DNA from 3 places in the Methylobacillus pratensis genome. Region 3 is predicted to be linked to each of the others. Evidence: riboswitches for the same ligand, from Rfam matches in the RefSeq annotation. Region 3 holds a riboswitch; each other region holds the start of a gene.
What was found. Region 3 has a riboswitch for thiamine pyrophosphate ahead of ACW4YW_RS11935 (3-oxoacyl-ACP reductase). Riboswitches for the same ligand answer to the same signal wherever they lie in the genome.

Region 1 (9,666 bases), on a different contig from region 3:
TTCGCCCAGCTGGAGAAAATGCAGGCGTTCCAGCCGTTGGATATCAACCTGGATGGACTGCCTGAAACCGTCAACGGCTTTCCCTTGCGCGAAGGCCACCATATTGCCACGGAGATTGCCGGATACGGCATCGTGAGCAACCCGCAGGCCCTGGCCGCCGCCGGACTGCCTGTTCCCCATGACTGGACAGACCTCAGCCAGCCGGGGTTCAAAGGCAAGGTAGCGCTGCCCATCCCTTCCAAGGTCGGCTATGCGCCGCCGCTCATTGATATCCTGTTGCAAGGTTACGGCTGGCAGGCGGGCTGGAACCTGTTGCAGGCCATCTCCGCCAATGCGGAGCTGGTGACTGCGGGCGCGACTTTCGTCACTGACGATGTTGCCAGCGGCCGCCTGTTCGCAGGGCTGACCATCGATTTCTTCACGGCATCCGCCATTGCCAACGGTGCGCCATTGCAGTTTGCCTACCCTAAATTGACTGGCTATTCCCCTGCTCACGTCGCCATCATGAAGCATGCGGTCAACCCCGAAGGCGCGAAGGCGTTCAGCGCATTCGTGCTCTCCGAACAAGGCCAGCGGCTATTGTTCCACCCCGATATCCGCAAGTTGCCGGTCAGGCCTTCGGTGTACGCAGACAAACCTGCCGGTTACTTCAATCCATTCGAGAACAATCCGGCCTTTGTGTACGACAACCGTCGCGGGCTAGCGCGCCAAGAGGCCACCAATGCGCTGTTCGATGCCATCATCACCCTCAACTTGGCGCCCCTGCAACAGGCAATCAGCGCCATCGAGAATGCAAGCGCCAAGCTGGGCGCCGATGCGCCGCAAGTGACCAAGGCCAGGGAGCTGCTGCAAAAGTTACCGATCGACGAAACCGCGGCAGAATCCCTGCAGCCTCCCCAGCAAGCGGACATCAGCCGGTGGCAGCAAGTCATGCACAAGCGCTACCAGGAAGCCGCCCGCATCGCGTCACAGCCGTAATCCTGGGGCTATGCGCAGCATCCTGTCCCTCGCTGTTTGCATTCTCACCCTGGCTCCAGCCGCTACCCACGGCGATGAACCGGTGCAGGTACTGACCCGCCTCTCGAGCCGCGAAGCCTATAACCAGCCCATACATCCGCTTTCCTCGCAAGAAAACCTGCAGTTCCAGCTAGGCCGCGGGCTGGTCCGGCAAAGCTGGATCATTTCCCCGGCGCAAGACCGCGATATTGCCGGGCTGGGGCCTTTGTATAACCGTAACTCCTGCATTGCCTGTCATGCCAAGAACGGGCGCGGCTTCGCGCCTGACGGCCCGGAAGAATCCATGCGCGCCATGCTGGTCCGCCTGAGCGTCCCTGGCAAGGCACCTAAAGGCGGCCCGCAGCCCCATCCATTATATGGCGACCAGTTACAGGAATTCGGCGCGCCTGGCGTCGAGGCCGAAGGCCGCGCCCATGTGCGTTACGAGGAAAGCGAAATATCATTGAACGGCGGAGAGCGCGTGCGCCTGCGCAAACCGACCATCACATTCAGCAACCTGGCCTATGGCCCGCTACCGGACGACCTGCAAACCTCGGCCCGCATCGCGCCCGCCATCTATGGCATGGGCCTGCTCGAAGCCATTGCGGACAGCACCCTGATGGCACTGGAATCGCAGCCCAAGCCCGGCAAGATCAATGGAAGGCTCAACCGCGTCTGGAGCATGGAGCAGCAACGACACGTGATCGGGCGCTTTGGCTGGAAGGCCAATGTGGCGACGCTGCGCGAGCAGACGGCAAGCGCTCTGGCCGGCGATATGGGCTTGTCCTCCTACTTGTTTCCCCATGGCAATTGCGCCGAAGGTCAAACAGCCTGCCAGCACGCCCCCGTATCGGGCACGCCAGAAATCACGGCGACCCAGCTCGCGCAAATGGAGCTCTACCAGTTGGCGCTTGCCGTGCCCTCGCCGCGCCATCAGGAAGATTCGCGGGTGCAACGGGGCGCCGCACTGTTCCGCCAGGCGCAATGCGCGGCCTGCCACCTGCCTGAAGTCAGGACAAACGAATTCCCCAGGCTGGCCGCACTGGGCAACCAAAGCATCGCCCCCTACACGGACCTGCTGTTGCACGACATGGGGCCGGAACTGGCGGACCACCGCCCGGACTTTTCCGCCACTGGCAGCGAGTGGCGCACCCCGCCGCTCTGGGGGATCGGCCTCGCGAAGCAGGTGGAGCCGAACGCAGGCTTCCTGCACGATGGCCGCGCCAGGACTATCCTGGAAGCCATCCTGTGGCACGGCGGCGAGGCGCAGGAGTCCCGCAACATGGTGCAGCAGATGTCTCCGCTGGACCGGCAATTGCTGCTGGATTTTGTCGAATCACTTTAAGAGCCGCGAACAAAACCCAGCGAAGCGATTCTGGCTAGACGCTCTGCTGCAGACAGTACAACTAGTACGGCAAGGCAGAGCAACAACGCCAGAAGGGTTTTGTTAGCGGCTCTAAGCCTCGGTAATCTTGCGGCGAAAAGGCTATGATATGCCTGTCGATTACATCCCTTGCCATGCCTTTACACCATGATCGCCATTCTTGAAGCCAAGCGTGCCGGCCTGCTCTCGCGCCGGTATTGGTCCCGCAACATCATGTCGGGGCTGATCGTCGGGGTCGTCGCCCTTCCTCTCGCCATGGCGTTCGCGATCGCCTCCGGCGCCAAGCCCGAGCAAGGCTTGTACACGGCGATTGTCGCCGGCACGCTGGCCTCCCTGTTCGGCGGCAGCCGCCTGCAGATTACCGGGCCGACAGGGGCGTTCATCGTCATCCTGTCCGGCATTACGGCAAAATACGGCATTGCAGGCCTGCAGATCGCCACTCTGATGGCGGGCATCATGCTGCTCGTCATGGGGCTGACGCGCATGGGCAGCGTGATCCGCTATATCCCGGAACCGGTGATCATCGGTTTCACCAGCGGGATCGCCGTCATCATCTTCGTCGGGCAATGGCAGGATTTTTTCGGCCTCACGCCCCAAGCCTCGCATCACTTCCACGAGAAACTCTGGCACCTGTTGGAAGCCCTGCCGCAGCTGCAATGGCAGACCGCATTGCTTGGCGTGTTCACGCTGGCAGTGCTGCTCCTGTCCAACCGCTATCTGAAAAAAATTCCCGGCCCCTTGGTCGCGATCGTGGCGGCCACTATCGTGCAGTCTGTCTTTCAACCTGAACAGGTTGCCACCATAGGCAGCGCGTTCGGCGGCATCCCGCAGGCTTTGCCGCATTTTGCCCTGCCCGAGGGCATCAGCCCTGCCGTCATGATAGAGCTGATCGGCCCAGCCTTCACCATTGCGCTGCTTGGCGCCATCGAGTCGTTGCTCTCGGCCGTCGTTGCCGACAATATGGCAGGCACGCGCCACCAATCCAACCAGGAACTGATCGGGCAGGGCATTGCCAACATCGCCTCGCCATTGTTCGGCGGGTTCGCCGCCACCGGCGCGCTGGCCCGCACCGCGACCAATATCCGCAACGGGGCCAACAGCCCGTTATCCGGCATCGTGCATGCGGTCACCTTGGTCTTGATCGTGGTCTTGCTGGCGCCATTGGCCGTGAATATCCCGCTGGCGGCGCTCGCGGCCATCCTGTTCGTGGTGGCCTACAACATGAGCGAGGCGCATCGCTTCCTGCACATGGCGAGGACAGCGCCGCGCGCGGATGTGGCGGTGCTGCTGATCACCTTCCTGCTCACCGTGTTCAGCGACCTGGTGATTGCCGTCAATATCGGCGTCGTGCTTGCCGCATTGTTGTTCATGAAGCGCATGGCGGACACGGTGAACGTGACGCAACTGAGTGACGATGACTTGCAGCAGGAATACGGCCAGCGCGAATGGCGCCTGCCATCGAGCACGCTGGTCTATCGCCTGGAAGGGCCGTTCTTCTTCGGTGCTGCCGAGCACTTGCAGCACCGCCTGCAAACCCTGCGCGAGGATACCGACACCATTGTGCTGAGAATGTCGCGCGTGCCGATCATGGACGCCACCGGCATGCAGGCATTGTGGAACCTGCTGGACACTTGCAGACAGCACCAGATCCGGCTGGTGATCGCCGAGGCCAGGCCCAACATCCTGGAAAAGCTGCGCCGCGCGGGGCTCACCAGCCAGATCGGCGAGCATAATGTGCTGCCGCACCTGCACTTGCTGTGGCCGGAAGCTCCTTCCCCCGCCTCTCTCCATTGAATGGCGTTGCACACTTTTCCGTACGACCCGATTGAGCACGCGTTAATTGGCTACATGCGTAGCATGCAACCCTGTTTGCAACGAAAATTGGCATTTTCCGCGCATTCTTTGTTAGTATACGACCCACGCTAGGGGTCCTGAAGAGCCGATCTTCGGGTGAGACATACCCTTGAACCTGACCTGGATAATGCCAGCGTAGGAAAGCGCAAAGCCACTCAAAGTCGATTCATTTCCCCCGAGGTAGGCCCTTTGTCCGTTCCTGCGCGTGCTTTTCCTCAACGCGAGTGAACACACAATGCCTGCTTTTACTTTCCGTCAAAAACTCAGCATGCTGGCCGTTGCCTGCGCTTATGCGCCTGCCGCGCTGGCACAGACCGCCGATAACAGCGATAACGCACTGCCGGAGGTCGTCGTCACCTCCGCATCGACTGATGGCGTGGCGCGCCGCGCCAGCATCGGCAGCTTCCCTGAAACATCGTTGCTGCAAACGCCAGCATCGGTCAACGTGATCACGCAGGAGCAGATGCAGGACCGCAGCGTACGCTCCGCGACCGACGCGGTGAAGTGGGATGCCAGCGTGCAAAACTCCTACAACGCGGTCGGCCTGGCCGACTGGTTCGCGATCCGCGGCTTCGTGCTCGACCAGGGCGCCAACTATCGCAAGGACGGCATGGTGATTCTTGCGCAGGCCAGGGTGCCGATGGAAAACAAGGAGCGCATCGAGATACTGAAAGGCCTCGCCGGCCTGCAGGCAGGGATCGCCGCGTCGGGCGGCATGCTCAACTACGTGACCAAGCGCCCTACCGACGCTCCGCTGCGTTCGGCAACGTTCGAGGTGCGTGAACGCGGCACGGTGTACGGCGCGGTAGACCTGGGCGGGCGCTCCGAGGACGGCGTCTTCGGTTACCGCATCAATGCCGCGGCGGAAGACATCAAGTCGTATGTCGACGGCTCGACAGGCAACCGCAACTTCATTTCGGGCGCGTTTGACTTCCGGCTGAGCGAACGCGCGCTGTTGCAGCTTGATCTCGACTACCAGCACAAGTCGCAACTGACCGTGCCCGGGTTCCAGTTGCTCGGGCCGGAGCAACGCATTCCGACCGGCATCCGCGCCAAGCAGATGCTCAATGACCAGTCCTGGAGCCGTCCCGTCGTCGATGACAGCTACAACCTCGGCGTGAAATTCGACTATGCGTTGAATGACGATTGGCGCACCATCCTGCAAGCCAACCAATCGACCTTGCATCGTGATGATGCGGTGACCTTGCCTTCCGGCTGCCAGGCGCAAGGGCTGATCGTCGGCTATTGCAGCGACGGCGGCTATTCGATGTACGACTTGCGCCGCAAGAACGACAAGCGCTCGATCACGACGACCCAGGCCCTGCTGCAGGGGAGCTTCACGACAGGCGGCGTGCGCCACGAGCTGACCACAGGCGTATCCACGCTGAACCGTCGCGACCACTTTGCCGATTACGTATTCAACTATGTCGGCGAAAGCAATATCTATAATCCGGTCTACTACGATAATTTCGCGCTCGCCGACGTCAATCCGGTGCATTTGCGCCGCAAGGATGAGGAGCGTGCAATATTCGTGCAGGATGTCATGGCGCTCACTGACCAACTCAGGTTGCACGCTGGCGTGCGCTACGTGCAGCTCAAGCGCGACCAGTTCAATGCCTCGGGCGAGACGACGCGGCGTACGGATGACGATTTTGTCTTGCCGAGCTTCGCCCTGCTCTACAACCTTCAGCCGTCACTGGCGGTTTACGGCTCGTATTCGCAAGGCCTGGAACCGGGCGGCACGGCGCCGACCGGCACCACCAACGCCGAAATCATCATGGACCCCAGCAGGTCCAGGCAGCTTGAACTCGGCGTGAAAGCTGACGTGACAAGCAATGTCAGCCTGTCTGCCGCCGTATTCCAGATCAAGCGCAACCACGAATACGTCGATGCCACGCCGACCTATGTCATCAACGGCACGCAGGTCAACCGTGGCTTGGAATTCGCCGCACAGGGGCGTGTCACGCGCGACTGGATGCTGGGCGCCAGCTTTACCGCGCTGCAGGCCAAGGCCGAAGGCACGGACGATGCGCGCATCGAGGGCAAGCAGGTCGGGAACGTGCCAAGGTTCAAGTCAGCGGTGTATAGCGAATATACTTGGCCAGGTTTGCCAGCCCTTAAACTGAACGCGACATGGCTCTACTCATCCAGCAAAAACTTCGCGCCGAACAACGAGATAGCGGCATTGAACAGGAAAGTGGAGGGCTACCACGTGCTGAACCTGGGCGCACGCTACACGGCCAAGCTCGGCAATACCGCAACCACCTTCCGCGCTGGCGTGGACAACGTGTTCAACAAGTTCTATTGGGGCGATGCATCCAGCGCTTTCGGGGGCTACCTGATCCCGGGCGCGCCGCGCGTATTCCGCGTGTCGGCGCAAATCGACTTCTGACCGATTCCTTAAATCAAAGAAAAGCCACCCAACTTTTGAAGTCATCGCATGGGAGCGTCATTTATTTGAGCTAGGGTGAAAACGCCGCTACGAGATTACTCTTAGCGGCGTTTTTCTTGGCTTGCTGCTGGCATTGAAGGTTGCCAACGCTCATGGCCACACTTCGATCACCCGCACTGCTCCACAGGTTCCAGATCCGCCAGCTCCTCGTCCGTGAACAAACGCGAACGGATGAGGAAATGCTTGCCGGTCGCCTGCTCCAGCGAGAACATGCCGCCATGCCCGCGAATCGCATCCAGCGTCAGGTGGGTATGCTCCCAATATTCGAACTGGGTCTTGTTCATGTAGAACGGCACGCCGTGCACCTCGCCCACTTTGACATCCGAGGTGCCGAGCAGAAACTCGCCCTCCTGCAGGCACATGGGCGCACTGCCCTCACAACACCCGCCTGACTGGTGAAACATGAGATTACCATGCCTGGCGCGCAGCTCATCAATCAAAGCTGCGGCCGATGGCGTGGCAGTAATCCGGCTGGCACTCATAAGTCCTCCTCATAACTTGGCATTTGCTTTTCTTGGCATTTGCTTTGCCACAAATAATAACGCCCAGGCTTGAACTCGCATACCTGGGCGTTGGACTAGTCATTCGACATTAAAGTTTAGAAGAAGCCTAGCGCATCAGGGCTGTAGCTCACCAGCAGGTTCTTGGTCTGCTGGTAATGATCCAGCATCATGCGATGGTTCTCACGGCCGATACCGGACTGCTTGTAGCCGCCGAATGCGGCATGCGCTGGATAGAGGTGGTAGCAATTGGTCCAGACACGCCCCGCCTGGATACCGCGGCCGACACGGTAGGCACGGCTGCCGTCACGGGTCCAGAGGCCTGCGCCCAGGCCGTACATAGTGTCATTGGCGATTTCCAGCGCCTCCTTCTCGTCCTTGAACGTCGTCACGGACAAGACCGGCCCGAAGATTTCCTCCTGGAAGATACGCATCTTGTTGTGGCCCTTGAACACCGTAGGCTCGATGTAATAGCCATCGCTCAAGTCGCCACCCAGCTTAGTCGCCTTGCCGCCTGTGAGCAGTTCCGCGCCTTCTTCCTGGCCGAGCTTGATGTAGGACATGATGATCTCGACCTGCTCGCTGGAAGCCTGCGCACCGATCATGGTCGACTTGTCCAGCGGGCTGCCCTGCTTGATCGCCTTCACACGCTTGATAGCACGCTCGATGAAGCGTTCGTAAATGGATTCCTGGATCAAGGCACGGCTCGGGCAGGTACAGACTTCCCCCTGGTTCAAGGCAAACAGCGCAAAGCCTTCCAGCGCCTTGTCGAAATAAGCATCATCCTTGTCTATCACATCCTCGAAGAAGATATTGGGCGACTTGCCACCCAGCTCCAGCGTCACCGGAATCAGGTTCTGGCTGGCATATTGCATGATCAGGCGACCAACGGAAGTGGAACCGGTAAATGCAATCTTGGCAATGCGCGGGCTGGTCGCCAATGCCTTGCCGGCTTCGACGCCATGCCCATTCACCACATTGAGCACGCCAGGCGGCAACAGGTGGCCGATGATTTCCAGCACCACCAGGATCGAGGCCGGTGTCTGCTCGGCAGGCTTCATGACAATGCAATTGCCTGCCGCCAATGCGGGCGCAAGCTTCCAGGCCGCCATCAGGATCGGGAAGTTCCATGGAATGATCTGCCCGACAACGCCCAACGGCTCATGGAAATGGTAAGCCACGGTTGTATGATCAATCTCGCTGATCCCACCTTCCTGGGCACGGATACAGCCTGCAAAATAACGGAAATGGTCGATCGCCAGCGGAATATCGGCGGCCATGGTCTCGCGGATGGGCTTGCCGTTGTCTATGGTTTCCGCAATCGCGATGGTTTCAAGATTGGCTTCCATCGCATCCGCGATCTTGAGCAGGACATTGGCGCGCTCGGTGCCTGAAGCCTTGCCCCAGGCATCCTTGGCAGCATGCGCCGCATCCAGCGCCAGGTTGATGTCCTTTTCGTTCGAACGCGGCACCTGGCAGAACACCTTGCCGGTCACCGGGCTGATATTGTCGAAATATTCGCCATCTACCGGTGCAACCCATTTTCCGCCAATGTAATTGTCATACTTATTTTTGTACGGAACCTTAATACCTAGACCCTTCAAACTATCAAGACTCATTACTACACTCCTCCAAGAGTTATTGACGACTGTGCAGAACTGCCACGATTTGATATTGGGATGATGCATCCCATGCCTACGTTTTCGTTAATATACTACCTAGTCTAATTTTTGTCTTACATTCAGGCTGGATTTTCAGAGGAAAAATACGAGGGCCATCGTGATGCATTATGGTTTCAGCACTCATATCTGACGAGCAATATTGAATGGGAGTGAGCTGAATTCCTGTGATTATCAAGAGAAGATTGTTGCCTATAAAAGCGAAAAGCCAGTTATTCAATTCAGAATAACTGGCTTTAATAGATTTTTTTTGGTCGGGACGGTGTGATTCGAACACACGACCCCTTGCACCCCATGCAAGTACGCTACCAGGCTGCGCTACGCCCCGAACCTACGCTTCCGACAGGGCCGGAAGCGAGAAAGAGATTATATCGAAAATACTGGATTTAGCACAGATAAAAACGGGGTTTTGTTAATGCTGGCTTAGTAAACTCAATACTTCACGCAGTTCCGAGCGCAACGCTATCAAATCGACAGCTGGCGCTACATCGACGGGAACTGTCGGTAACGACGCATTCAGAGCGAGCCCCTCACTGGACTCCACTTCGCGGCTCAATGCGTTGCCGCCGCTTTCATCCAGGCGATTGCGTGCTCCGCTGATGGTGAAGCCCTGCTCGTAGAGCAACTCGCGTATGCGCCTGATGAGCAGTACTTCATGGTGCTGGTAATACCTGCGGTTGCCACGACGCTTCACTGGCTTGAGCTGGGTGAACTCCTGCTCCCAGTACCGCAATACATGAGGCTTGACCCCGCACAACTCGCTGACTTCGCCAATGGTGAAATAGCGCTTGGCGGGAATCG
Region 2 (9,666 bases), on a different contig from region 3:
TCCAGCTGCAAGTCCATGTTTTCCTTGATCATGTGCATGGGCACGTGGCCAGGGCCTTCGATCATGGTCTGCACGTCATGCTTCCAGGCAATCTGGGTCAATTCACCCAAGGTTCTCAGCTCGGCAAACTGGGCTTCGTCATTGGCATCGTAGATCGAGCCGGGACGCAGGCCGTCGCCGAGCGAAAAACTGACGTCATAGGCCTTCATGATCTCGCAGATGTCCTCGAAATGCTCATAGAGGAAAGACTCTTTATGATGCGCCAGGCACCACTTCGCCATGATGGAGCCGCCGCGGCTGACAATCCCAGTCATGCGCTTAGCGGTCATCGGGATGTATTGCAAACGCACGCCGGCATGGATGGTGAAGTAATCCACGCCCTGCTCCGCCTGCTCAATCAAAGTATCGCGAAAGATTTCCCAAGTGAGGTCCTCGGCCTTGCCGTTGACCTTCTCCAGCGCCTGGTAAATCGGGACTGTGCCAATCGGGACTGGGGAGTTGCGGATGATCCACTCACGAGTTTCGTGGATGTTCTTGCCGGTGGACAGGTCCATCACGGTATCGCCGCCCCAGCGGGTGCCCCAAACCATCTTCTCCACCTCTTCGCCTATGCTTGAACTCACGGCGGAATTGCCGATATTGGCATTGATCTTCACGAGGAAATTGCGGCCGATGATCATCGGCTCGATTTCAGGGTGGTTGATGTTGGCGGGAATGATCGCCCGGCCGCGCGCCACTTCGTCCCGGACGAACTCAGGCGTGATGGTTTCAGGAATGGAAGCACCGAAATGGTGTCCGGCATGCTGGGTCTGTAAAAGCTCACTCATGCCTTCGCGGCGCTGGTTCTCGCGGATGGCGATGAACTCCATCTCCGGGGTGATGATGCCCTGGCGCGCATAGTGCATCTGCGACACGTTTCTGCCTGCCTTGGCGCGCAGCGGCTTGCGGTGCAGGTTGAAGCGCATGTCGGCCAGCTTGGGGTCGTTCAGCCGTTCCAGCCCGTAGCTGGAAGTCGGGCCGTCCAGTTGCTCGGTATCGCCGCGCTCGGCAATCCAGCCAGCGCGCAAGGCGGGCAAACCGTTACGGATGTCGATACTGACTTCAGGATCGGTGTAAGGACCGGAAGTGTCGTAGACAATCACCGGCGGGTTCTTCTCGGCGCCGAATGCCGACGGCGTATCCGACAGGCTGATCTCGCGGAAAGGAACGCGGATGTCGGGGCGCGAGCCTTCGATATAGATCTTGCGGGAATTGGTAAAAGGCTGCGTTGCGCCAGGGTCGACCTGGGCGGTGGCATTGAGGAAATTCTGCTGCAGGTTTTTGTCGGTGGCGTTCATTCAAGTCTCCAAAATGCGGGAAGCGTTTTTGGAGTACCGACAGGGGAATAAAAATAGAAATCACCCCATCAAACCAAACTGCGCTTCCCTACGGTGGGATAATCCACATCAGGTTCAAAGGGTAATTCTCACTGCCATTGCATGCCTCAGCGTGCAACAGCAGACCCCTAGCGATGGAAGGAATGTACGTTAAAACCCTGATTCGATCAAGATTATTGTGGACAATGCACAGTTGATGCAGAGCAGCATGTGCCTAAAGCTGGCAGGTCACGCGATCCAGCTTGAAACTCTGCCGTCTGGCGCTATAATCGGCAGACCGATAGCCATGCGATGGATAAGGACAATTGCGATGCACCATGATGTAGAACAAGCCCGCTTCAACATGATAGAGCAGCAGATCCGCCCCTGGGAGGTGCTTGACGGCACCGTGCTCGACCTTCTGGGCCGCGTGCCGCGCGAAGCGTTTGTCCCCGAGCAATATCGCGGCTTGGCGTTTGCCGATATCGAAATCCCCATCGGTTTCGGCCAGACCATGCTTTCCCCCAAGATGGAAGGCCGCGTCCTGCAGTCGCTGGAAATCAAGCCGACCGATAAAGTGCTGGAAATCGGCACCGGCAGCGGCTACTTCACCGCCTTGCTTGCCTCCCTAGCGCAAGAGGTGCACAGCATCGAGATCAACGCCGAGCTTAGCCACCAGGCAAATGCGAGGCTGCTCCAGCAACAAATCAGCAATGTGACGCTGCATGTAGGCGACGGCGCGCGCGGGTGGCCGGACAACGGCCCTTATGACGTGATCGTTTTCACTGGTTCGTTGGCGCTGCCACCGCTGGCAACCAAACAACTGCATATCGGCGGCAGGCTGTTTGCCGTCATCGGTGAACCTCCGGTGATGGAAGCCACCATCGTGCGGCGGATCAGCGAAGACAGTTTGCGGCAGGACGTGATTTTCGAGACCACGCTCCCTCAGCTCGAAAACGCCCCTCAGCCGGAAAAATTCAGCTTCTAAGTAGATCAAACGGGAGCTTAGCTCCCGTTTTATTGTACTGCCAATCAAGTAGCATAGACGCTTGCGTCAGAGTCGCGTTCTCCTGCAAACCTGCTTAACTAGCTCTCGATTCTTCCCTTGCTCAAACTACAAATTGACACCGTTAAGTTAACAGCGTTTAATAATCATCCTTGATGATGTCCATGTTTCCAGCGCATGCCTCCTAGAGTCAAAACCTTAGAAGAACGCCAGCAATTGCAGAAGCTGATTCTCGACGCCGCCCGCGACCTGTTTGTACAGCATGGCGTGGAGGCAGTCTCCATGCGCGAGATCGCCAAACGGGTCGGCTATTCGCCCACCACCATCTATTTGTATTTCAAGGACAAGAACGACCTGTTGCAAACCTTGTGCGATCACGACTCCCTGATATTGGCGAACGACCTGCGCAATATCAATGCAGACGCGGCGCCCGACGCAGTACAGCAGTTGAAGGAGCTCTGCAGCGCCTATTCCCGTTTCGCCTTGGCCTATCCCAATCACTACCGCTTCATGTTCATGACGCCCAAGCCAAGCAACAGCAAGGACAAATCCAAGCTGCGCCAAGGCAATATCGAGCAGGACGCTTACGCCTTACTGCGCTCGATGGTGCAGCAGGCATTTGAACAACAGGTATTCCGTGCCGACCTGGCCAACATGGACCTGATCGCCCAGACGTTATGGGCGGGCATCCATGGGGTATGCGCCCTGGAAATCGGCATGGCGGGAGACGACTGGGTTGACTGGCAGCCAATAGACCAGCGCGTTTCCCTCATGCAAAACGCCATGATCCAAGGCCTCACCAGGCCCCATTCCAAGCACTAGGTATCGATATGCCTCTACCATTCTCCCGAACACAAATTAATCCATGGCTGTTGACGCTCGCCATCCCGGCATTGGTTGCCTGCCAGAAGCCGTCATCTGAAACGCCGCCACCGAGGCCCGCCCTCGTCATGCAGCTAGATGCCGCACAGCATAGCGACCATGGCCAGTGGCTTATCGGCGAAGTGCGTCCTCGCTATGAGTCGGCTCAAGGCTTCCGCATTGCCGGCAAGATCATCCAGCGTCACGTGGAAATCGGCGACCATGTCAAGAAGAGACAAGTACTGGCGCGGCTGGATGCCGAGGACAACAGGCTGTCGCTAGCATCCGCCCAGGCCGCATTGCATTCCGCAGAGGCGCAGCTGGCACTGGCTGAGGCCGACAGCAAGCGCCAGCGGCAGCTGTTCGAGCAGCGCTTCATTTCCGCGGCAGCGCTGGATTCGGTTGAAACGCGCCTGAAATCGAGCCTGGCCCAGGTACAGCAGGCGCAAGCGCAGGTCCGGGTTGCAAGCAACCAGGCGCAATACACCACGCTGGCCGCAGAACGAGACGGTATCGTTACCGCCATCGACGCAGAGCCTGGGCAGGTAGTGAATCCCGGCCAGGTGATTGCCCGAGTAGCCGTGCCGGGAGCACTGGAAGTGCAGATCGCCGTCCCGGAATCCCGCATGCAAAACATCAAGGTAGGAGAAAGCGCTGTCGTGCGCCTCTGGTCGAACCGCGACCAGACCTACCAGGGACGCATCAGGGAAATCGCCCCCGCCGCCGATCCTGCGACCCGCACCTTCAAGACCCAGGTATCGTTGCTGGATGCCGACGACAAGGTGCAAATCGGCATGACGGCAGGCGCACGGCTGGGAGGCGAGCAACACGAATTCGTGCTGCCCAGCACCGCCGTGTCGGAGCAACATGGCCAGGCGCAGGTTTGGGTCGTGGAGGCGAACAATCAAGTGCATTCGCGGGCGGTCGGCATAGGCAGCTATAGCGAGCAGGGAGTCAGCATCGTTTCCGGGCTCAAGGGCGATGAAACCCTCGTCGTCACGGGTGTGCATACCCTCAACGAAGGGCAAGTGGTCACTCCGGTCAAAACCGAGGTCAACCAATGAACGACCAGCGCCAATCCTTCAATCTCTCAAGCTGGGCGCTCGAGCATCGCAGCCTGGTGCTTTACTTCATGCTGGTGCTGACCCTGGCCGGCATGCTGGCCTATACCAAGCTCGGACAGTCGGAGGACCCGCCCTTCACCTTCAAGGTGATGGTGGTGCGCACGATGTGGCCAGGCGCCAGCACCCACGAAGTGGAGCAGCAGGTCACCGACAAACTCGAAAAGAAGCTGCAGGAGCTGCCCTACCTCGATATCCTGCGCAGTTACTCACGCCCTGGGGAATCCCTGATTTTCATCCTGGCCAAGGACTCCACGCCGCCATCCGCCGTGCCGGATGTCTGGTACCAGGCGAGAAAAAAGATCGGCGATATCCGCAATACATTGCCGGACGGCATTCAAGGCCCGTTCTTCAATGACGAGTTCGGCGACGTCTACGGCAACCTCTACGCCCTGCACGGGGAAGGCTATGACTATGCCAGGTTGAAGGAACAAGCCGAATCCATCCGCGGCGAGTTGCTCAAGATCAAGGATGTCGCCAAGGTGGAATTTTTCGGTGAGCAACCGCAGCGCATCTATGTCGAGCTGGCCAATGCCAAGCTGGCGACGCTGGGCATCAGCACCAGCATCCTGCTGGAAACGCTGCAGCAACAGAACCAGGTCAATAGCGCCGGGGCTTACGACAGCGGGCCGGAGCATATCCGGCTTGCGGTGAGCGGGCGCTTCGACCGGCTGGACAACTTGCGCGAGTTGAAACTGCGCGCCAACGGCAACGAGTTCCGCCTTGGCGACATCGCCAAGATCTACCGGGGATTTGAAGACCCGCCCACTGCGCGCGTGCGCTACATGGGCAAGGAAACCCTATTGCTCGGGGTCGCCATGAACCATGGCGGCGACATTATCCAGCTCGGCCATTCGCTGGATAACGCCGTCGCGCGCATCGACGCCCAGCTCCCGGTCGGCCTCAGCCTGGACACCGTCTCGTCCCAGCCCCGGGCCGTTGTCCACTCCGTCGATGACTTCGTCCGCTCGCTGGTCGAGGCCCTGGTCATCGTACTGGGAGTCAGCCTGCTGTCCCTGGGGTTGCGCACCGGGATCGTGGTCGCCATCGTGATTCCGGTCGTCCTTGCCGTCACTTTCCTGCTGATGGAGATATTCGGCGTGGGCCTGCACAAGATTTCACTGGGCGCATTGATCCTCGCCTTGGGGCTGCTGGTGGACGACGCGATTATCGCAGTGGAAATGATGTCCTCGAAAATGGAGCAGGGCTGGGAACGCATGAAAGCCGCTTCTTTCGCCTTCACTTCCACCGCCATCCCCATGTTCACCGGCACGCTAGTCACCGTGGCCGGCTTCCTGCCGATCGCCACAGCCGCGTCCTCCACGGGCGAATACACGCGTTCCATCTTCCAGGTATCGGCAATCGCCTTGCTGGCCTCCTGGGTGGCCGCCGTGATCTTCGTCCCCTACCTCGGCTACTACCTGCTACCCGACTACAGGCAGCAAGCGGCCAAGCCACCGTCCCGCATGGCGCGTTGGCTGCAACGCATCGCCCCGAGTATTAGCCGACGCCTCGCCGAGCGCAGGGAGCACCACTTGCAGCACATGGCCGCGGGCGAGCAGGCCGATATCTACGATTCGCGCTTCTATCGGCGCCTGCGCAGCCTCATCACCCAATGCGTGCGCCACCGCTGGATTGTCATCATTGTCACGGTGTTGCTCTTCATCGCCTCGGTCGCGGGCTTCGGGCTGGTGCAACAGCAGTTCTTCCCGGATTCCACCAGGCCCGAGCTGATCATCGACCTGCGCCTGGCGGAAGGCTCCTCCTACGCCGCCACCGATGCCGAGGTGAAAAAGCTGGAACAATGGCTGCAACGACAATCCGGCATAGAAAACTACGTGGCCTATATCGGCAGCGGCAGCCCGCGCTTCTATTTGCCGCTCGACCAGCAATTGTCGCAGCGCAGCTTCGCCCAGTTCGTCGTCCTGACGGATGGCAATGCCGAGCGCGAGGCGCTGCGCGGCAAGCTGCTGCATTTGTTCGATACCGACTTTCCCGCGCTCCGGGCTTCGGTATTGCGCCTGGAGAACGGGCCGCCGGTCGGCTTCCCCGTGCAGTTCCGCGTTTCCGGGCCCGACGTGGATAAAATCCGCGACATCAGCCACCAGGTGGCCGACATCATGCGCCGCAACCCCAACCTCAGCAATGTGCAGCTGGATTGGGAAGAGCCTAGCAAGGTGATGAAGATAGAAGTCGACCAATCCAAGGCCAGGCTGCTCGGCGTCAGCTCCACAGATATTGCCAACCTGCTCAATGCCGCAATGCGCGGGCTTTACGTCACCGAGTTCCGCGAAGGCATCGAGCGCATAGACCTGGTGCTGCGCGGCGACACATTGGAACGCACCCATCTCTCGCACCTACCTGAATTGATGGTGCCCACCAGCGCCGGCACCAGCGTACCATTGTCGCAACTGGCGACCATCACCCCGGGTTTCGAGGATGCCGTGATCTGGCGCCGCAACCGCACGCCCACCATCACGGTACGCGCCAACCTGATCGGCGACCTGCAGGCGCCGGTGGTCTCCGGCCAGGTTGAAAAACAGCTGGTCGAGCTACGTCAGCACTTGCCGCTGGGCTACAGCCTGGAAACAGGCGGCGCCGTGGAAGAGTCGGCAAAGGGCGGCCAATCCGTGGCGGCGGGCGTGCCGCTATTTATCTTTGCCGTGCTGACCATCCTCATGCTGCAATTGCAAAGCCTCTCCCGCACCTTCCTCGTGGTATTGACCGCACCGCTCGGGCTGATCGGCGTCACCATCGCCCTGCTCATCTTCAACAAGCCTTTCGGCTTCGTCGCGATGCTGGGCACCATTGCCCTGTCGGGCATGATCATGCGCAACTCGGTGATCCTGGTGGACCAGATCGAGCAGGACAAACGCGCAGGCAAGCCCGAATGGGAGGCCATCGTCGAATCCGCCGTGCGCCGCTTCCGCCCCATCATGCTCACCGCCGCGGCGGCGATCCTGGCGATGATACCGCTCACGCGCAACACCTTCTTCGGCCCGATGGCGGTCGCCATCATGGGAGGATTGACCGTCGCCACCGTGTTGACGATATTGTCGCTGCCGGCACTGTATGCCGCCTGGTATCGGGTTAGAATGCCGGACAACCAACCCTGACAAGGTATTATACAGATACTCCTGAGATGACTGCCATGAGAGTTGCCCACATCCTATTATTCATCATTGCCGTAGCCGGCCTGGCCTCGTTCCAGGCGCAAGCCGCCGCCAATGGGCAGAACCTGCTCGACATCTACGAAATCGCCTTGACCAACGACCCGACGCTGGCCGCCGCACGTAGCGGCAACCTGGCGGCGCAGGAGAAAATCGAGCAGGGCAAAGCGTTGTACCGTCCCACCGTCAACTTCACGACGGATGCCAGCCATTCCGAGACCGACATCCGCTATCTTGGACAGAACGCCATTTTCCGCAACGCGGGCAGGGAGTCCTTCGACACCTTCGGCTTCGGCGTCAACTTCAGCCAGCCCATCCTGCGCAAGGAAAACTGGGTGCAGATGAAACAGGCGGAAACCCAGGTCTCACAGGCGGACAAGCAATTAATCCAATCGCAGCAGGAGTTGATGCTGCGCAGCGCCCAGGCCTATTTCGACGTTCTCATGGCGCAGGACCAGATCGACCTCATCAACAGCCAGAAAGCGGCGATTTCCAAACAACTGGAACAAGCCAAGGCCAATTTCGAGGTGGGCACCGCCACCATCACCGACGTGAATGAGGCCCAGGCGAGGTTCGATCTGCTCAAGGCCCAGGAAATCACCGTTCTCAACGATTACGAGGTGCGCAAACGCGCGGTGCAGGCCATCACGGGCCGGTTGCCCGAGCGCCTTGCCACGGTGCGCCAGGACCTGAAAACCCGCTCGCCCCAGCCGCTGGACATGGAGCAATGGGTCAACCTTGCCGTACAGAACAACCTGACGCTGAGCATCCAGCAGGAAGCGCTGCGGCTCGCCACGCAAGAAGTCGAGCGCATGAGCGCAGGGCACTGGCCAACGCTGGACATGGTGGGCAGCTATGCCGACACCCGTGCGAGCGGCAGTCCCAATGGCTTCGGCAGCGATTTGCAGAACGCCACCATCGGCCTCAGGCTGAACATTCCGCTGTACCAAGGCGGGGCTGTCAGCTCCCGCGTACGCGAAGCCGTCGCCAACCAGCAAAGGGCCCAGGACGAAGTCGAGGCTGCACGCAGGAAATCCGAACTGGATACGCGCCAGGCCTACCTGAACCTCACCGGCAGCGTGGCGCAGGTCCAGGCCTATGAACAGGCGCTCAGCTCCAGCCAGAGCCAACTGGATTCCACCAACCTGGGCTACGAGGTCGGGGTGCGCAATAGCGTGGACGTACTCAATGCCCAGCAGCAATTGTTCACCGCCAAGCGCGACTTGCTGCAATCGCGCTACAACTACCTGATGAATGTGCTCCGGCTGAGATATGCCGTCGGCCTGCTGAATGAGGCCGACTTGAGCGAAGTCAACGAGCGACTGGTCCTGACCAGCCAATTGTTGGACTGAGCAACGATAGACCCGGGAACAAGTCCATGCCTGCCACCGATTTAGCCGTACGCTCCCTTAGCCAGCTCGTCGTCATCGACGTCCAGGAAGGGCTCGCCGCCGCCATGGACCAGCATGCCATAACGTCGGTGACACGTTATTGCGACATCTTGCTGCAGGCCTCCCGCCTGCTCGACGTGCCCGCCATCGGTACCGAGCAATATCCCAAGGGCCTGGGCAATACGATCTCTATCCTGCAAGACAGCTTGGGCCATGCCTGCAGGATAGAGAAAACCGCGTTTTCCTGTTACGCGGTGCCCGCGTTCCGAGAGCAATTGCACGCTGACAGGCCGCAAATCGTGCTTGCAGGCATGGAAGCCCATATCTGCGTGCTGCAAACCGCACTGCAATTGCAGCAGCACGGTTACCAGGTGATCGTGGCGGAAGATGCCATACTGTCGCGCGATCCGGCCAACAAGGCCAATGCCTTGCTGCGGCTGCGCCAGGCTGGCGTGATCGTCAGCAATGCGGAATCCATCGTGTTCGAGTGGCTGGGTGTTGCCGAAGGCGAAGCCTTCAAGGCGATTTCCCGGCTGGTGCGGTAATCCGGCCCAGTCGGGCCGGGATTACCTATCGGGCAGGTAGCGCGACACCAAATCAGCAATGCGTTGCGTAGCGCCTCCCGCACTGGCGCTGAACTCCAGCGCCTTCCAGCTCATGGACTGGCGAAGCTCCGGATCGCCGAATAGGCGCTGCAAGGCCCGCGCCAGGTCTGCCACGTCCTGCACGCGCCAGGCCGCTTTCGCTGCGATCGCCATTTCC
Region 3 (9,666 bases):
GCGTGGGCCGCCGGGCATCAATTTAAATTTTATTCATTTATTTTTGTCGGGTTTGAGTTCGTGGTTCGGCATATCCCATGTAAGGCAATCATGCCGTCCATGAATGTATGCAAAGGAAACCCATGCACGCCCACAAGAAGCCACAACGATCCAGACTGGCGCTGAAGCTGTCCAGCAGCCTGATTGCCGTCTCACTTGGCATCTCGCTGCCCGCAGCGCTACAAGCGGCAGAAGCGCAGCCCCAGCAGCAAGCCGCGCAGCGCGAATACCATATCCCGGCCGAGCCGCTGACCGATGCGCTCAACCAGTTCGCCAAGCAAGCCGGCGTCAATATCCTGTTCACGCCGGAGCAGGTACGCAACCTGCGCAGCCACGACCTGCAAGGCAGCTACACCACGGAATCAGGCCTCAGCACCCTGCTCCAGGGCACCGGCCTGGTCGCACGAAGAAGCGCGGCAGGCTATACGCTGGAAAGAACTTCCCAATCAGCCGCTGACAACAAGCCGCTGGCATTGGACGCCGCGCAGCAGACAGCGTTGGTGGAGGCAAGCACCCCGGCGCTGGGCTTGGTGGTGGTTACCTCGCGCAACCGTGAGGAAATCGCCCAGGACATCCCGATTCCGGTGTCCGTATTCGGCGCGGAAAAGCTGGACCGGGAACGCATCGTCACCATCGACGACCTGACGCGCATCACGCCGGGGCTGACCGCGACCATCCCCAACTCGCGCCGCTCGGGCATCTCCATCCGCGGCATCGGTAAAACCACGGTCAACGAGGCGATGGAAGCCGGTGTTGGCGTCATCGTCGACGACGTTTACCTCAGCCATCCCGGCATGAGCTTCCTCGACTTCACCGACATCGACCGCGTCGAGGTCATGCGCGGCCCGCAAGGCACCTTGAAAGGCAAGAATACGACCCTGGGCGTGGTCCAGTACGTGAGCAAGGAACCCACCTTCACGCGACAAGCCTATTTCGAGGGCGAAGTCGGCGCGCAGCAGAACGGCAGCGACTTCCCGGGCGCGATGCGCGCACGCGGCTCCATCTCTGACGCCCTGGTGGATGGCGTAGCGGCTTACCGTGCTTCATTCTTCTTCGACAGGCAGGAAGGCGACCTGGAAAACACCAATCCCAACACGCTTTCCGACCAGCGTTTCCACGAACGTAACCGCCGGGGCGGCAAGGTGCAATTGCTGCTGACGCCGACTGAGGATTTCAGCGCGAAATTCAGCGTGGATTATTCGGAACTGTCCGAATACAGCAACACCCGGCCGTTCCAGGAAGACCCGACGGCCTTCGCCACCGGCGCAAACCGGCCCATCAGCTACAGCTCGCGCCTGGCACGGGGCTACTTCAACGGCTACCAGCCCATCATCGGCTCCAAGGACAAGCTCGACGTCGGCCAGGTGGAGCCTGTGAAAACCAGGAACTACGGCGCCTCCGCCAAGCTGGACTGGAACCTGGGCTCGCATGTGTTGACCTCGATCACCGCCTATCGCAAATATTCCTTCACCGGCATCAACGACCTCGATCAGACCCGGTATGATATTGCCCAATTCGGCGCTTTCGTCGACACCAAGCAATGGTCGCAGGAGTTCCGCCTGGCTTCCGATATCGGCGAGGTCATCGATTACCAGGTCGGTTTTTTCTACCTGCACAGCGAAACCAACCAGATCAACCATACCCAGTACGGCAGCGATGCCGGCGCGTTCTATGCCAACGCGGCGCAATACACTGCTTTAAGCGGCAATTCTTCCCTGCTGCAGCAATCATTGAACGGCCTGAGATCGTACAGCCGCTTCACGCCGGAAACCGACAGTTACGCCGCCTTCGGCCAGTTGAACTGGCATTTGACCGAGAAAGCCACCCTGACCCTGGGCCTGCGCAACACCTATGAAATCAAGGACAGCACAGCCCAGAAATGGACCGAGGGCAATGACGGCGGTTTTGGCGACGCCACTGCCGAAGCCATCCGCAGCAATGTCATAGGCAACGTATATGCGCGCCGCGATGGCGAAAGGATCAAGGACAATTCCGTCTCCTGGCTCATCAGCCCCAATTACAAGGTTAACGACGACCTGATGTTCTATGCCTCTGCGGCCGGCGGGGAGAAATCCGGCGGCGTATCATTCGTCACCGGCACCGGCCAGCCGCTCAATGCCGATCCGGAAAAGGTGCTGGACTTCGAGTTCGGCTTCAAGGGGCTGTTCCTCGACCGCAAATTGATGCTGAACACCAACTTCTACCGCACCCGCGTCAGGGGCTACCAATCCACCACCACGGTCATAGATCCCTCTTCCACCAGCGGTTACAGCTCGCAGCTGGGCAACATTCCTGAAATCACCGCGACGGGTGTCGAGGTTGAAGGCGCATACCGGGCGACAGACAGATGGACGTTCACCTTTGCCGGCGCCTACAACCGCGCCAAATACGCAGACTGGGATGGCGCCACTTGCCCAACCGAACTCAACCTTCCCATCACCACCACATGCGACAACACCGGCAGGCAGATTTCCTCCGCGCCCAAGCTGACCGGTATTTTCGGCTTCCACTACACTCGCCCGATCTGGGGAGGGCTCAAGGCACAAGCCTTCATGAGCACCGTCGTCCGCTCGAAGCAGAATCTTGACATCCTGCTTTCCGAATACGGCGAGCAAGGCGGCTATTCCGTCACCGACGGCGGCTTCGGCATCATCGGCGGCAAGAAGGACAACTGGGAGCTCAACATCGTCGGCAAGAACATCTTCGACAAGGTGTATACCACCAGCATCGGCTCCTATAACGCCACGACCCCAGTGCTTTGGGACGGTATCGGCCAGCGCCGCTACCTGGGCGTGGTATTCCGCACCAAGTTCTAAGCGCGGCCAACAAAACGCTCCTGGCGTTGTTAGCCGCTCCAAGTGAGTGAAACACACCCCGGCAATGTTGGCATTGCCGGGCTTGCATACTTTTATGCTCTGATTGAAGGGAAAATATCGTGACACAATTCAAACCAACACGCCGCCGGATTCTGCAAGCCGTTCCCGCACTGGCGATACTGCCTTACGCCGGCCTGGCAAATGCCGCGCTCGGCAGCAACGGGACAAAGCATCAACCCAACATTATCTTCATCATGGCCGACGACCTCGGCTATGCCGACCTGGGCGTCTACGGCCAGACCGCGTTCAAGACGCCCAACCTGGACAAGCTCGCCCAGCAGGGATTGCGCCTCACCCAGACCTATGCCAACTCTTGCGTGTGCTCGGCCACCAGGTTCGCATTGATCACCGGCCGCTACCAGTACCGCCTGCGCGGCGGGCTGGAAGAACCGCTCGCAGGCAGCAGCGTGGAACACCTTGGCCTGCCTCCCGAGCACCCGACCCTGCCCTCGTTGCTGAAGAAAGCCGGCTACAACACCGCGCTGTTCGGCAAGTGGCACCTGGGCTCGCTGCCGAAATTCGGGCCGCTCAAAAGCGGCTATGACGTGTTCTTCGGCAACTACGCCGGGGCGCTGGACTATTTCACGCACAAGCCCGGCGTTGGTTCCGATGTGCCTGACGGCTTGTATGAGGGCGAAGTGCCGGTCAAGGAAGTCGGCTACTACACCGACATCGTGGCAAACCACGCCAGCCAATACATAGGCAAGCAAACTGCCGCCAAGCCTTTCTTCCTTTCCCTGCATTTCACCGCTCCGCACTGGCCCTGGGAAGGCCCGGGAGATGAAGCCGTGTCGCATGAGATCAAGAACCTGTTCCACCTGGACGGCGGCAGCCTCGAAACCTACGGCAAGATGGTCGAAGCCCTGGACGCAGCGGTGGGCCGCGTGCTGAACACGCTGCAACAACAAGGGCTGGCGGACAATACCATCGTCGTCTTTACCAGCGACAACGGCGGCGAACGCTTCTCCAACACCTGGCCGTTCAGCGGCCAGAAGACCGAACTGCTGGAAGGCGGCATCCGCGTGCCAGGCATTATCCGCTGGCCCGCACAGATCAAGGCGGGACAAGTCTCCAGCCAGGTAGTCACCAGCATGGATTGGCTGCCCACCCTGCTTGCCGCTGCCGGCGCGCAGCCAGATGCCCGGTATCAGCCGGACGGTGCAAATGTGCTGCCCGTCATCCTGGGGCAAACAGCTATCCAGCCCCGCACCCTGTTCTGGCGTTACAAAGGACAAGAACAGGCAGCCGCCCGTTCTGGGGATTGGAAATACCTGAAAATCAACGGCAACGAATTCCTGTTCGACCTGGGCAAGGACCAGCGCGAACGCGCCAACCTGGCCGAGAAACATCCGCAGGTGCTGGCCGAGCTCAAGGAAAAATGGCAGCAGTGGAACAACAGCATGCTGCCGATCACCCCGGATGTGCGCTCGCACAGCGTGAACGGCAAGATGCAGGCGGACAAATACGGCGTGCCTGCGCCTTAAACGCTACTTACGAAATCCTGCTGCGACATACTGACGTTTGAATCTACACAAGGGCTGCAAATGCAGCCCTTATTTTTCCACCAGCCGATCAGGCTGTCATCAGCATCACCAATATGCCAGCACCCAGGCCGAGCGCCACCACGGGATAAGTGCGCAATGCCAGCTCACGCCCGCCGATGAAGCCCACCAAGGCCGCCTTGAATATGCTGTTGCTGATAACCGCCAGCACGATGCCCTGCACCGCGACATGGCTGCCAAGCTCATTGCGCGCGCTGCGCGAAAGGGACAAGGTGATCGCATCCACATCGGCGATCCCAGCCAGGAGGGAAACCAGGTAGACGCCGGCATCTCCCCAGTAACGCCTGCCCGCCTCCACCAGGAACAGGATCAATGTCAGCAGCAAGGCGAACCGCAGCGCGGGCCCTAGCTCGAACGGGTTGCGCAGCGGGGTTTCAGCGTTTGCCGGCTCTTCCTTGACAGCCCGCCGCCAGAAAACAGCCGCCCCTGCCATATAGACCAGGAACATGGTGCCCAGCGACCAGGCCAGCGGCGGCAACAGGGAGGCATTGACGACGGCGACTTCCAGCAGCACGCGCGGGAACATCAGGCCCGACGTAGCCAGCAATCCGGCAGCGAGCAGCTTGTGCAGGCTCTTGGAAGACAAGCGCGACAGGGTCAATGTCATGGCCGTGGAGGAAACCAGGCTGCCGAGGATGGCGGTGAGCATCAAGCCGTAGCGCGTGCCGGTCAGGCGCACGGCAATATAGGCAATGAAGCTGAGGGCGGCGATCAGCACCACCATCCACCAGGTGGTGTAAGGATTGAATACCTGCCAGGGGTCGTAAGTCTGGTTCGGCAGCACCGGCAGCATGACCACGGAGATGAACAGCAGCTTCAACGCGCCGGAAAGCTCGGTCTCGCTCAAGCGTTTCAGCAGCGAATGCAGCACATTCTTGAGGCTAAGCAGCAAAGCCACCACCACCGCCCCGGCGCTGGCGAGCATGACGTAATCCGAGAGCGCCAGGCTGCCCAGCAGGAAAGTGATCAACAGCGCCAGCTCGCTGGTAATGCCTTGGTCTCCGGTACGGCGCAAATCACCGACATAGGCGATGCTGACGACCAGCATCAGCGCCACCAGCACCGTCACCCAGACCGCTATGCCGAGATGCTGACTGAGCAAGGCGCTCAAGCCGCCGAGCAGGCCGGTGAGGGCAAAAGTACGTATCCCCGCGCTCTGGTAGGACTCCTTCTCGTCGCGCTCCTGCCAGCCACGCTCGGCGCCGATCAATAGTCCTGCCCCCAGGGCGATGAGCAGGTTGAGCATGACTTCTATAGAAATGGACGCAGGCATAAGGTAGCTTTCTCAAACAATACTTAGAGCCTGTTCATCATACATGAGGGCGCAATATCCGAAACAGGCTCCGGAAACGGGAAAAGCCTAGCCCATGCTACTTTCTCGCAGGCCTCGCCAGGCCCAGGTGGCCGCGCAATGTCGCGTGCTCGTAATCTTCGCGGAACAGGCCGCGCCGCTGCAGGATGGGAATCACCTGGTCGACGAAATCCCGCACGCTGTCGGGCTGCACCGGCGGCATCAGGTTGAAGCCGTCGGCGCCGCCGTTGTGGAACCAATGTTCCATCTCGTTCGCCACCTGTTCCGGCGTGCCGACCATGGTGCAATGCCCTCCTCCGGCGGCCAGGCGGCCCAATAGCTGGCGCACCGTGGGCCGCTCGGTTTCGATAATGCGCAGCACGGTGGCATAGCGCCCCTTGGGGCCGGTGAAGGCCTCCAGCGGCGGCAATGGCGGCACCGGGGCGTCGAGCTCCCAATCCAAGCAGTCCTGGTCGATGAACAACTGCAATTGCCGCAACGAGGTTTCCGCTGGCAACAGTTCATCCAGCTCGCGCTGCTTGGCGCGCGCCCCTTCTTCAGTCGAGCCGATGAAAGTCACCAGGCCTGGCAGGATGGGCACGTCCACCTGCCGCCCGGCGGCCTTGACCCTGGCCTTGACGTCGCGGTAATAGGCCTGGGCCGATGGCAAGTCGTAGGCCACGGCATAGATCGCCTCGGCGTATTTCGCCGCCAGCGCGCGTCCATGGTCGGAAGCCCCGGCCTGGAACAGCACGGGGTTGCCTTGCGGCGGACGCGGCACGGTCAACGGCCCGTCGACGAGGAAATGCCTGCCATGGTGGTTGATCTGGCGCACCCGGCTTTCGTCGACGTAATCTCCGGCGCGGTCGTTGAGCAAGGCGCCGTCGTCCCAGCTATCCCACAACTGCAATACCGCCTGGATGAACTCTTCCGCCCGGGCATAACGCTCGGCGTGGCCTGGCATGGCCTCATAGCCATGGTTCCTGGCCTCGACGTCGAACATGGAAGTCACCACGTTCCAGCCCGCGCGCCCGCCGGAAATATGATCGAGCGAGGCCATGAGCCGCGCGGCATGGAACGGCGTGAAGAAGGTGCTGGAAATCGTGCTCACCAAGCCGATGTGCCGGGTGGCGCGGCTGATGGCGGTGAGCATGGTCACCGGCTCCAGGAACCAGCGCGGGCCGTCGGTGATATTGTTGGTGGCGTGGCCGTCGGCAAGGAACACCGCATCGAGCTTGCCGCGCTCGGCCAGCTGCGCCATTTCCTCGTAATAGCGGATCTCGCCCAGCCGCTCGACCTGGGAATCCGGATGGCGCCAGGCTGCGTTGTGGTGGCCGCAGCCGAACAGGAACAGGTTGATGTGCATCATGGCAGAACAAGAGCCTCTTTAGTGAATTCAGGAATGGCAGGTGCAGCGATCCTGGCTAACAGCCTTGCCGCAGACAGTACAAACATTGCGGCAAAGCAGGGCAACAACGCCAGGAAGGTTTTGTCAGCCGCTCTAGTTCTTGACCAGGCCGCCATCAACCACCAGGTTCTGCCCCGTCACAGCGCGCGACCAGGGCGAGGCGAAAAACAGCACTGCGTCGGCGAACTCTTCCGGCGTGGTGACGCGGCGCAACGGCGTGCTCGCCGCAATCAGGTCGAACACGGCATCCGGCGTGGCGGCCGAGGCGTCGGTCGTGCGCAACAGGCCGCCCGACACCATATTGACGGTGATGCCGTCAGGCCCCAGGTCCTGCGACAAGGTGCGCGTGAGGGAAAGCAGCGCCGCCTTGGCGGCTGTGTAATCGTGGTAAGGCACTACCGGATTCTGGAACAGGTTGGTGCCGATATTCACCACCCGGCCGCCGCCCTGCACGCGCATGCCGGGCAAACACGCCTGGACGGTATTGAGCGCGCCGCGCACCACGCCTTCGAATTGTTGCTGCAACCCTTCCCAGCCGAGGTCATGCGCATGCGCCCGCGCATCGCCGTTGAACTTGAAGTCAGGCAAGGCGTTGTTGACCACAACGGTGATCGGCCTACCGAAATGCGTTTGCGCCTGCTGCGCCATCGCCCGTACGGCCGCGGCATCGCTCACGTCCGCCTGGATCGCCAAGGCCCGTCCCGGCGCTTCATCCGCCAAGGCCGCCGCAGCCTCCGCGCTGTGAAGGTAGTTCACAACCACGCTCGCCCCCTGGTCGAGGAAAGCGCGGGCGATATGCCGGCCCAGCCCGCGGCCCGCGCCGGTGACGAGCACGAGTTGTTCTTGAATGGGAAGTAAGGATAGAGATGGGCTGCTCATGCGATTCCTTTGCAATGTGTCATGGCAAAGGAATGCGCAGCAAAAGAGTAAGCTGCGACAGGCATTCCTCCGCCAGTATGATCTGGATCAGGTATACGGGTGTGTTCTCAGCCCTGAAGCAGATACTGCAACAAGGCACCCCGTGCCGAAAGACAGAACCATAGCATGGAATATAAAGAATTCACATCCGGCACCATGTGAAAATCACCATGAAAATCGTTATAATCTGGCACCGAAACGGCAAAACCTTATTGGGCCGTTTCAATCCTGGGGGAGCCGCTTGCGGCTGAGAAATGGCAATTGCCATGACCCTTAATACTTGATCCAGATCATGCTGGCGAAGGGAAGGAAATAGCGCATCCATCATTGTGCGTACTCCTTGTCGTTCGTCGATTACAGGAGTCACCACGCAATGCTCAGTACACAAGCCGCCCTCGCCTGGCTAGTCTTTTTCGCCGCCATGTTCGCCATTGCCGGCATGGCCTATTCGCGCAAATTCCGCGGCAACCTTGAAGAATACATCGTCGCGCGCAACAGCCAGGGCACGCTCGCCAGCATCATGACCCTGCTGGCCTCGTCGCTGGGCGCGTGGATATTGTTCTCCCCCGCGCAGGCGGCGACCTGGGGCGGCCTGACTGCCGTGATCGGCTACGCCATCGGCGCCATGTCGCCGCGCATCGCCATGATCCCGCTCGGCAAGCGCATGCGCGAACTCATGCCCAACGGCCACTCCCTCACCGAGTTCCTGGTTGCGCGCTACGGCAAGCCCATGTACCTGCTCGCACTGACCATCATGCTGTTCTACCTGTTCATCGCCATGAGCGCCGAGATCACCGCTATCGCCAAGATGGTGACATTGCTCGCGCCCGTGCCGCTTTGGGCCACTGCCGCCATCGTGCTCGGCTTCACCCTGCTCTACACCACCTACGGCGGCCTGCGCGCCTCCATCTTCACCGACAAGGTGCAGATCGTCATCATCATCCCGTTGCTGGCGGCGCTGGTCTTCATCGGCTGGCAGGCCACCGGCGGCATTGCCCCGGTCGCGGAAAAGCTGCAGCAAACCGCGCCGCAGCTGATCAACCTTGAGGATATCGGCGGCATCAAGGCCGGGCTGACCTTTTTCGTCGCCATCCTGCTCACCGGCATCTTCCACCAAGGCAACTGGCAGCGCATCTACTCCGCCAAGGACATTCCCACCATGCGCAACGGCTTCCTGCTCGGCGGCATTCTCGTCGTGCCTTTCATCTTCATCATGGGCCTATTCGGGCTGGCCTTCATGGCGATGACACCGGATGGCGACAGCTCAGTGGCCTTGTTCAGCGTGGTCATGCCCAATATCCCGCTCTGGCTGGCCGTTGCCCTGATTCCGCTCGGCATCTCGCTGGTGATGTGCAGCGCAGACACGGCCATCAGCGCCATCTCGAGCATCGTGGCAGTGGATATCGGCCGGGTGATGCCGAAGAGCAGCGCCGCCAGCCTGATGCGCCTGTCGCGATGGCTGGTGCTGCTGGTTGCGGTTCCCGTCCTGCTCGTCGCCGCGCAAGGCTATAGCGTGCTCTACCTGTTCCTGCTCGCCGACCTGCTCTGCGCCGCCGCGGCATTCCCGGTGTT

Region 1: it holds a riboswitch for thiamine pyrophosphate, as region 3 does, so the genes downstream of both, ACW4YW_RS10285 (TonB-dependent siderophore receptor) here and ACW4YW_RS11935 (3-oxoacyl-ACP reductase) in region 3, are expected to answer to the same signal.
Region 2: it holds a riboswitch for thiamine pyrophosphate, as region 3 does, so the genes downstream of both, thiC (phosphomethylpyrimidine synthase ThiC) here and ACW4YW_RS11935 (3-oxoacyl-ACP reductase) in region 3, are expected to answer to the same signal.

What each region holds. Positions count from the first base shown of each region.
Region 1 is NZ_JBSUSR010000004.1:159,827-169,492, forward strand. Features, by position in the region: gene ACW4YW_RS10270 (ABC transporter substrate-binding protein) at 1-978, shown strand, start outside; gene ACW4YW_RS10275 (di-heme oxidoreductase family protein) at 989-2,341, shown strand; gene ACW4YW_RS10280 (SulP family inorganic anion transporter) at 2,528-4,174, shown strand; TPP riboswitch at 4,295-4,393, shown strand; gene ACW4YW_RS10285 (TonB-dependent siderophore receptor) at 4,470-6,626, shown strand; gene ACW4YW_RS10290 (DUF779 domain-containing protein) at 6,794-7,168, opposite strand; gene adh (aldehyde dehydrogenase) at 7,285-8,805, opposite strand; tRNA gene ACW4YW_RS10300 (tRNA-Pro) at 9,117-9,193, opposite strand; gene ACW4YW_RS10305 (MerR family transcriptional regulator) at 9,278-9,666, opposite strand, start outside.
Region 2 is NZ_JBSUSR010000002.1:269,624-279,289, forward strand. Features, by position in the region: gene thiC (phosphomethylpyrimidine synthase ThiC) at 1-1,337, opposite strand, end outside; TPP riboswitch at 1,406-1,516, opposite strand; gene ACW4YW_RS05910 (protein-L-isoaspartate O-methyltransferase family protein) at 1,687-2,343, shown strand; gene ACW4YW_RS05915 (TetR/AcrR family transcriptional regulator) at 2,539-3,183, shown strand; gene ACW4YW_RS05920 (efflux RND transporter periplasmic adaptor subunit) at 3,192-4,286, shown strand; gene ACW4YW_RS05925 (efflux RND transporter permease subunit) at 4,283-7,459, shown strand; gene ACW4YW_RS05930 (TolC family outer membrane protein) at 7,486-8,865, shown strand; gene ACW4YW_RS05935 (isochorismatase family protein) at 8,892-9,449, shown strand; gene waaA (lipid IV(A) 3-deoxy-D-manno-octulosonic acid transferase) at 9,471-9,666, opposite strand, start outside.
Region 3 is NZ_JBSUSR010000005.1:215,737-225,402, forward strand. Features, by position in the region: gene ACW4YW_RS11910 (FecR domain-containing protein) at 1-26, shown strand, start outside; gene ACW4YW_RS11915 (TonB-dependent receptor domain-containing protein) at 123-2,855, shown strand; gene ACW4YW_RS11920 (sulfatase family protein) at 2,975-4,399, shown strand; gene ACW4YW_RS11925 (MgtC/SapB family protein) at 4,488-5,750, opposite strand; gene ACW4YW_RS11930 (LLM class flavin-dependent oxidoreductase) at 5,848-7,137, opposite strand; gene ACW4YW_RS11935 (3-oxoacyl-ACP reductase) at 7,270-8,055, opposite strand; TPP riboswitch at 8,103-8,208, opposite strand; TPP riboswitch at 8,315-8,418, shown strand; gene ACW4YW_RS11940 (sodium:solute symporter family transporter) at 8,468-9,666, shown strand, end outside.